DNA from 3 places in the Staphylococcus sp. AS1337 genome. Region 1 is predicted to be linked to each of the others. Evidence: riboswitches for the same ligand, from Rfam matches in the RefSeq annotation. Region 1 holds a riboswitch; each other region holds the start of a gene.

Region 1 (3,218 bases):
TTAATTACTTACCTGCTGAGCAAGTGGACGCTGAAGAAGTACAACAAGTGATTGAAGCAGCAGGACGTAAAGCTGTATTAATCCCAGGCGATATACGCGATGAACAATTTAACTATGATTTAGTTGAAACAGCTTATAACAAACTTGGTGGATTAGATAATGTAACGATTGTAGCAGGACACCAGCAATATAGAAACAACCTTAAAGGCTTTGATACTGAATCATTTACTGAGACATTCGAAACAAATGTTTATCCTATTTTTTGGTCAGTTCAAAAAGCAATTGATTATTTAGAACCTGGCGCAACGATTACACTGACTTCATCTGTACAAGGTTATAATCCAAGCCCGACCTTACATGATTATGCCGCTTCCAAAGCAGCTATCATTTCACTTACCAAGAGCTTATCTGAAGAATTAGGTAGCAAGGGAATCCGTGTAAATTGTGTAGCACCAGGACCATTCTGGTCACCACTCCAAATTTCTGGTGGACAGCCCCAATCTAAAATTCCGACTTTTGGCCAAAAAGAAGTGTTAGGTAGAGCAGGGCAACCGGTTGAACTTTCGGGTGTGTATGTACATTTAGCAGCTGAGGAATCAAGCTATACTACAGGTCAAGTTTATGGCGTGACAGGTGGTACTCAATTAGATTAGAATTGATGGAGTAACGAGACAGTAATTTAATTTAACTATAGTGTTTCAATGTCTCGGTGATACTAAGCATAAGGAGGGAGGGATACATTGATATCCTACCTCCTTATTTTTGAAAGGTAAGGTAATCATTTATGAAAAAATTTAAAGCAGATGCTTTAACCAAAAAACAAAATTATAAATTATTAAGTGGTAGTGTGATACCTAGACCCATCGCATTTGTTACTTCTCAAGATAAAGATGGGCATTTAAATGCAGCGCCGTTTAGCTTTTTTAATGTTGTTAATAGTGCACCTCCAATGATTATGATTTCTACAGGACGTTCTGAAGGGAAGCGAAAAGACACTTCTTTAAATATTGAGGAAACGGAATCATTTGTAGTACATATTACAGATGAAGCTACAGTCGAGCAAATCAACCATACAGCAGCCCCTTTGACACGTAACCAAAATGAATTAGAAAGAACAAGTCTTAATTGTGTTGACTCTGAATTAGTTGCAGTACCTGGTATCGAACAAGCTAAAATTCGAATGGAATGTAAGTTAGATAGAATTATTCCGTTAGGTGACTCTCAAGAAGGATCTGATTTAATTATAGGTGAAGTAGTTATGTTTCATATTGATGAATCAGTTTATTTTGAAGATAGTAAAATAGACGTTGACGCACTTAGTGCTGTAGCTCGTTTAGCTGGTAATGATTATGCTTCTTTAGGTAATAAATTTACTATCGAACGTCCTATGAAGTAAATATAAAGCGATTAAATAAATAACATAAGCTCTATTGAAATAATAGATGTTGAAGGAATTAGATAATGAAATCGTTTGTTAAATTGTTTTCTGTCCAATTCCATATTTGACGAATTACAATTAATACTGTACTGTAATAAAATAAAATAATACCTTATCAAGAGAAGTGTAGGGACTGGCCCGATGATACTTCGGCAACATGATGATGCGTGTGCCAAATCCAGTAGCATAATTCATGCTAGAAGATAAGAATGAATCAAGTTTACTCTTTCTTCTTAATTTAGAAAGAGTTTTTTTATTTTTAGGACTTACAAATAACAGAAGGTTGGGTTCTGTTTTAATATTTAGGAAAGTTGGTTATGTATGGAGGAGACAAAAAAAGGTAACGCATGGGCCTTGATACCTTTAATCGTATTTGTTGGTATGTTCTTAGGTGTGGGTATTAGTACAGGCGACTTTACTACGATGCCACTGAATGTAGCTATATTAGTAGCTTCTATTGTTGGATTAGCGTTAAATAGAAAAGAATCATTTCATAAAAAAGTTGAAGTTTTTACAAAAGGTGCAGGACATTCCAATATTATTTTAATGATGTTAATTTTCTTATTAGCAGGCGCCTTTTCTCAAACGACTGAAGATATGGGTGGCGTGCAGTCGACGGTTAACTTAGGGTTATCATTAATACCAGAAAATTTAATTATCGTCGGACTATTTATAATATGTATGTTTGTATCTTTATCAATGGGGACGTCTGTAGGGACGGTAGCTGCTATAGCACCAGTTGGTTTTGGTTTAAGTCAAGCTACAGATGTTTCGGCAGCTATCACAATGGCTACTGTTGTTGGTGGAGCTATGTTTGGTGATAACTTATCAATGATTTCTGATACTACGATAGCTGCAGTACGTACTCAGAAAACGAAAATGAGTGATAAATTTAAGGTGAACATAAAGATTGTTTTGCCTGGCGCGATATTTACTATTATTGTTCTTTGGTTTTTAACAAATGGTGCACATATAGATGCAAATAAAAGTTATGATTATGATCTTATTAAAGTAATTCCATACTTATTTGTGCTTATTTTAGCATTAATAGGTGTAAATGTAGTTATCGTATTAATCGGTGGCATTGTACTTTCTGCAATTATCGGATTAATCTACGGTTCATTTAGTTGGACAGGTTTATTAAGTTCTATATCCAAAGGTATTATCGGTATGGAAGATATAGCGATTATTGCATTGCTCATTGGTGGTTTAGTAGCATTGATTCAACATAATGGTGGTATTACTTGGCTATTAAATTTTGTACGCAGTAAAGTGAAATCTAAACGTGGTGCAGAATTAGGTATTGCTGGCTTAGTCAGTGTTGCAGATATATCGACAGCAAATAATACTATTTCTATATTAATGGCAGGACCATTAGCAAAAGATATTTCAGAGGAATATGATGTGGATCCGCGTAAATCAGCTAGTATTTTAGATATGTTTGCGAGTTGTTTCCAAGGAATGCTGCCATATAGTCCTCAATTGATTGCTGCTGCAGGTGTGGCGTCTATATCTCCATTTGAATTGGTGCCTTACGCAATTTATCCAATGATACTAGGCGTTTGTGGACTTGTAGCAATTTTCTTTAGATTACCTAGATTAGATAAAAAGTAATTAAGATACATTGCAACATCAAGTTGGGCAATGATTTTTAAGCTCTAAATAGAGTAGTGGAGTTATATGTTAATAAACATGATTAGATAACATTTGAAAATTGTTGATATTCATTGTGTTATTTAATACCAATAGACTATAATCTAGATTAAATTTGAGTTCGGGA
Region 2 (3,218 bases), on a different contig from region 1:
TCTTGTGTTACCTCGGCAACTTGGCTCATAACATTTTTTATAATGTCATGATTGCCTTGCGCTAATAAAGTACGATCACCATCATTTTTATCTGTTGGTACACTCGCAGCAATCACAATAAAATCAGCGTCTGCTAAATCTTGATAATCTCCAGCTTTAATATTGATATGCGCAGTGTTAAATAATCCTTGCGAATGATTATGATCAAGAGCTTCTCCACTTGCAATCTCATCTTTATCATCAACCAAAACAATCTCTGAAAATAAATTCAAATATTGTACATCTGTTAAAACTTGACTACCTACTCTTCCTAATCCAACAATGCCTAGTTTAGACATAAACTACACCCCTTTTTTATTACTGATATCTGTTCATAATAATTTATTTTTCATACGGAATTACATCTTTACCGTATTCTTTTTTAATGAATTTTTTCATGTCTTTAGATTGTAGAACTTTTATAAGTGCTTGATACTTTTTATCATCTTTATGTCCTTTTTTCACAGCAACGATATTCGCAAACGGTGATGACTCAGTTTCACTAATGATAGCATCTTTATGTGGCGTTAATCCATTATCTAACGCGTAGTTTGAATTCATAATAACTGCAGCGCCTTCCTTACTTTCATATGTCTTAGGTAAGAATTCTGCCCCTTGTTTATTATTAAACTTCAAATCTTTTTTATTTTCTACAATGTCTTCAAATTTTGCGTCTTCTATACTAACACCTTTTTTAATCTTTATTAATCCTTCATCTACAAAAAATGATAAGAATCTACCCTCTTCAGCTGGATTGTTAGAAACGTATATTGTTGAACCTTTAGGAATATCTTTAATATCTTTATATTTTTTACTATAAACACCCATAGGCGTAGTAAATACTTTTCCAACTTCTTCTATATCATAATTGTGGTCTTTCTTTTCTGCTTTTAAGTATGGCGTATGCTGGAAGAAATTGGCATCTACATCACCTTTATCTAATAATTTATTAGGTACTTTATAATCATTAACTGTTTTAACTTCTAAATCATATCCTTGTTTTTTCATTTCTTCTTTCGCATGTTTCAACACTTCACCGTGTGGTGCTGGTGAAGCTGCAATTGTTATTTTTTTGTCCCCATCTTTACCATTTGAATTGCCACATGCTGCAAGCACGCTCGTTAATATTAATAATGAGCCTAAAACAATTAATTTCCTCATACTTTATTTCACTCCTCATGAATTTTTTAATTTCAAACTAAATAAAAAATACTTTCTCTTAATTTTATAAGAGAAAGTATAAACCTTCTCTCATCTTTAAAAGTTCGATAACTTTTTGTGAATTAGCACCATTTCGTATAACGACGGTTGCTGGGTTTCATAGGGCACGTCCCTCCACCTCTCTTGATAAGAGTAAATCAATATGTAGTTGCAATGTTTTTATCCTAGCATTATACTCATGTTTAGTCAATTAGTTTTTAGAAAATTCTAAATAATACGTCTATTAATCCAATCCTGTTCCATGTGAAACAACAATCTCTTAAAGCTATTTACCTTTACAGAAGGACCATTGCTACATATGCAATAAAGTTATTTAATGCATGCAGTGCTATAGCAGTAGCTAAACTTCGTTGTGTTTTTAAATAGATGTATACAATACCTATAGCGATAACGAGATACATAACTATTTCTAATGGTGATTGCGCTTCTGTTACGTGTAGAGATGCAAAAACAATTACAGATAATACTGACATCACTATAAAATTCAATTTCTTTCCTAATTCACCAATTACCAAGTGTCGGAAGAGAAACTCTTCAGTAACCGGTGCAATAATTACAATAGAAAAGAACGCAAGCATCGTTGAAAATGGTGTACTAAACATTTGTTGAACCAATAAGTCATTTTGTGTTTCTTCAAATTTCCATTGTTCAGGTGCAAATGCATCAACTAATACTGGAAAAATTAATTTAAATATAAACATAACAATAAATGTAACAACAATGAGTTTCCAATATTTCTTGATATTATTGAACCCATTTTTCCACTCAGCTTTATAACTATTTTTATGTAACAACATCCATATAATCATGATAAATATAAAAACGCCAATCTCCATTAACAAAGCAGTAGAGCTCGACTCATCAATTCCATTATCTAAGTAACTACCACCAAAACTTATATTAACTGCCAACAATATGACCAAAATTATGATTGATAATATAAAATTGCTAGCTAAATAAATGATTGGCAGAAAAAAATCTTTACCGCTAATATCTTTCCATTGATATTTCTTTGCGTTTTTTAACGACATTGTAGCCCCTCCTAAAGTTTTATATACAATACACTTTTATATTGCACAATTTTTATTTTCTTTAAACATTTTACAATAATATAAATAGATAGTATAGCTAGACATTTAAACTAAATAATTTAATTTTCAATGTGTAGAAGGAAATGAAAAGTGGTATATAGAGATTAAATATACTATACATATTTTAAGGAGTTGTTGTCGATGCGTATATTGGTACTAGGTGCTGGCGGAATTGGTGGTTATTTTGGTGGTCGCTTAGCTGAGGCTGGCAAGCATGTTACATTTTTAGTACGGCCCAAACGCAAATCATATCTAGAACGAAATGGCTTATCCATTCATAGTGAAAAAGGCGATTATCATTTTAATCCACAACTCATCACAAAAGATGATCGTGTCGAACCTTTTGATATCGTGCTATTATCTTCAAAGTCTTATCATTTAGATCATGCTATTGAAGATTTAAAACCATTTATAGATCATAACACCTTAATTATTCCACTACTTAATGGCGTTGCACATGTCCCTAAATTACAAAACGCTTTTGGAAAAAATAAAATCATGGGTGGCTACTGCATTATAGAAACAACACTTGATAGTACTGGGGAGATTATTCAAACCAGTCAATTTGATAAACTCTTTTTTGGGGAATTAAACGGTACTGAAAGCAATCGTGCTAAATATGTTGAACAGGCATTTTCAGGCACAAAAGCTGAATTTATTCTACATACAAATGTCGAACAAGGCATGTGGCATAAATACTTAATGATTACTGTATTATCGGGCGTAACAACACTTATGCATGCACCTATTGGACCTATTCGTGATAGTGAAGGTGGTATAGAATTTATTAAATCCTTGTATAATGAGGCTGCTAATATTATGCGTAAACACAATGCACCTATCTCTGATCAAATTGTTTCTAAATAC
Region 3 (3,218 bases), on a different contig from region 1:
TTTATTGAAGAATTCATCCAATTGTTCTGGACCAACTAACACTTTGGTATTTGAACTTTGCGCATAGTTTGAAATTGTTACATCACCCTCATTTTTAGGATTGAAATATAAAATTGTTGTTGGTGTGAATTTTAAATTCAATTCTGTTTGAATATCACCAGCTAGTTTCTCAATATCATTCAAATGAGTCGTATAATTAACAAAAGATAATGAGTTTTCATCTTCGTTTTGATCTAATACAAGAGTTTGTGGTTCTTGTCTATCAAGGTCCAACGTGTTAAACACTTGCTCCATTGTTGGTTGTTCTTTAAATTGTGCGGCACTCACACCATTGTATACGTGACCTTTTAATAATTGTGAGTCAATTATATATAAACCAGTACGCGTAAGCACTAAATGACTAATACGCTGTACATCATTAAATTCATTCTTAGGTAAAAATATATTGGCCATAATGTGCATATCTTCTGGGCGAATTCTTTTCTCATTTACTAATCTTTCTCGAATACCAATAAGTCTCATATCAGTTACATATTCACTTTGATTTTTAGAGAATAATTTCAATGCATCAATTTCTCTATTTTTCGAACTAACTGTAGCATTATATTCTTCTTTTTGCTTTGTTACTGTTTTTTTATTTTCTATTCTTTCTTTTTCTAATTCTTCTTCATGCTCATCGCTTAGTTTTTGTTCTCTGGTTTTGTATTGTTCTTCTACCTTTTGTTGTGCTTTCTTCTTACTTTTCAAAGCAATGATAAATAAAATGAAACAAATTACTGCTACAACAATTGCCACAATTAAACCAATCTCTAATGGTCCAAATGAATTCATAACAAAAAACGCTCCTTTATGTGTTCAGTAACTTAATTATAATAGATAAACGCATAGCATTCGAGAATAAAGTTAAAAAATTTTTTGTTCTAGTTAAGCTTTAACTGTATCTTTTAATAAATTAATTTTATCTAACTTTTCCCATGGTAATAGTACGTCTGTACGACCAAAATGACCATATGCAGCAGTTTGTTTATAAATAGGGTGTTTCAAGTCTAACATTTTAATAATTCCAGCTGGTCTTAAATCAAAATGTTGTCTAACTGCCTCAACCAATTCATTTTCTTTAACTTTTCCTGTACCAAATGTATCTATAGAAATAGAAACAGGCTCAGCTACACCAATTGCATATGCAAGTTGCACTTCACATTTGTCTGCTAATTCAGCAGCAACGATATTTTTTGCTACATAGCGTGCAGCATAAGCAGCAGAACGATCAACTTTAGTTGGGTCTTTACCACTAAAGCATCCCCCACCATGACGTGCATAACCACCATACGTATCAACAATTATTTTACGTCCAGTAAGCCCTGCATCACCTTGTGGTCCACCTATAACGAAACGACCAGTAGGATTAATATAAAATTTAGTGTTCTCATCTAAAAGTGCTTCTGGCACTGTTGGATAAATGACATATTGTTTAATATCATCTTGAATTTGTGCTAATTCGATATCTTCAGCATGTTGTGTTGACACGACAATCGTATCAATTCGATGTGGTTGATCTTGCTCATCATACTCCACAGTTACTTGTACTTTACCATCAGGACGTAAGTAATTTAATATTTCATCTTTACGTACATCTGATAAGCGTTTAGCAAGTTGGTGTGACAAGAAGATTGGTAAAGGCATGTATGTATCCGTTTCATTCGTAGCATAACCGAACATCAAACCTTGGTCTCCCGCTCCTGTAGCTTCGATTTCTTCTTCTGATGCGTCTTCACGATACTCTAAAGCTGTATCGACACCTTGAGCGATATCTGGTGACTGTTCATCAATTGCCGTTAATACTGCCATTGTCTGGCTATCATAACCGTATTTAGCACGCGTGTAGCCTATCTCTTTAATTGTTTCTCTGACCACTTTTGGAATATCAACATATGTTGTTGTTGATATTTCTCCTGAAATTAACGCCATACCAGTAGTCACTGTCGTTTCACAAGCAACACGTGCGTTTGGGTCATCTTTCAATATTTCATCCAATATAGCATCAGATACTTGATCCGCTATTTTATCTGGATGCCCTTCTGTTACCGATTCTGAAGTGAATAATCTTCTATTGTAAGTCATAATTTGCTCCTTTAGTTTTAAATTACGAAAATTCTCTCTCTGTTGAGCTCATTAAAAAAGCCTTCTACACTATCAATAAATAGAGAGAAGGCCCTTATACGTCCATTCGCTCTTATCGTTCAGACGATATTTGTCTGCAAACGGTTTGGCACCTTTCTTCGTATTAAGAAGAGGTTGCTGGGCTTCATTGGGTCCATGTCCCTCCGCCACTCAGGATAAGAGAATCCGTTAAGTCCTATAGTACAGAATCAGCGATATAATGTCAATTTTACATTTATTAATATTTATTTAAAATTCCTTTTAAATTGGTATGGACTATTGATATATATGTGTTATACTCTGTAATTGTAAAGGCTTACAATAACTAAATAGCGTTGGAGGGATTAGTATGGCTGTAGATACATACACTTATACGAACAAAATTGAAAGTATTTTAGACAAAAAATCTTCATTATTTCAATTATCTACAACACAGTTGTATAACAAGATTTTAGATAATGATGAAGGCGAACTTACCGAATTAGGTGCAATTAACGCTAGAACAGGTAAATATACAGGTCGTTCACCAAAAGATAAGTTTATTGTAAATGAGCCATCTTATAGAGATGATATTGACTGGGGTACTATTAACCAACCGATTGAAGAAGAAACATTTTTAAAATTATATGATAAGGTTCTAAACTATTTAGACAAAAAAGATGAACTATATGTATTCAATGGTTATGCCGGTAGTGATCACGACTCACAATTGAAATTAACTGTTGTAAATGAATTGGCGTGGCATAATCTATTTGCTCAAAATATGTTTATACGTCCTAATTCAAAAGAAGAAGCTCAAGAAATCAAACCAAACTTCACAATTATTTCAGCACCGCATTTTAAAGCCGATCCAGAAATTGACGGCATAAACTCAGAAACATTTATCATCATATCATTCAAACATAAAGTTATCCTCATTGGTGGGACTGAGTATGCTGGTGAAATGAAAAAAGGTATTTTCTCCGTAATGAACTATTTACTACCTAAAGATAACATTATGAGCATGCATTGTTCAGCTAACGTTGGAGACAAAGGTGACGTCGCTTTATTCTTCGGCC

Evidence for each region. A riboswitch is a leader RNA that binds a small molecule or an ion and turns the genes downstream of it on or off. The one in region 1 is predicted to bind S-adenosylmethionine.
Region 2: another riboswitch for S-adenosylmethionine. It lies ahead of ACSUE0_RS06830 (MetQ/NlpA family ABC transporter substrate-binding protein); the one in region 1 lies ahead of ACSUE0_RS11620 (Na+/H+ antiporter NhaC family protein).
Region 3: another riboswitch for S-adenosylmethionine. It lies ahead of metK (methionine adenosyltransferase); the one in region 1 lies ahead of ACSUE0_RS11620 (Na+/H+ antiporter NhaC family protein).

Annotation. Positions count from the first base shown of each region.
Region 1 covers NZ_JBOIHZ010000007.1:127,957-131,174, reverse strand. Annotated here, with positions in the region: gene ACSUE0_RS11630 (SDR family oxidoreductase) at 1-653, shown strand, start outside; gene ACSUE0_RS11625 (flavin reductase family protein) at 785-1,396, shown strand; SAM riboswitch class I at 1,548-1,648, shown strand; gene ACSUE0_RS11620 (Na+/H+ antiporter NhaC family protein) at 1,760-3,052, shown strand.
Region 2 covers NZ_JBOIHZ010000003.1:279,264-282,481, forward strand. Annotated here, with positions in the region: gene ACSUE0_RS06825 (lactate/malate family dehydrogenase) at 1-338, opposite strand, end outside; gene ACSUE0_RS06830 (MetQ/NlpA family ABC transporter substrate-binding protein) at 382-1,200, opposite strand; SAM riboswitch class I at 1,288-1,393, opposite strand; gene ACSUE0_RS06835 (CPBP family intramembrane glutamic endopeptidase) at 1,536-2,291, opposite strand; gene panE (2-dehydropantoate 2-reductase) at 2,493-3,218, shown strand, end outside.
Region 3 covers NZ_JBOIHZ010000002.1:12,488-15,705, reverse strand. Annotated here, with positions in the region: gene ACSUE0_RS02830 (nuclease-related domain-containing protein) at 1-831, opposite strand, end outside; gene metK (methionine adenosyltransferase) at 925-2,121, opposite strand; SAM riboswitch class I at 2,231-2,343, opposite strand; gene pckA (phosphoenolpyruvate carboxykinase (ATP)) at 2,510-3,218, shown strand, end outside.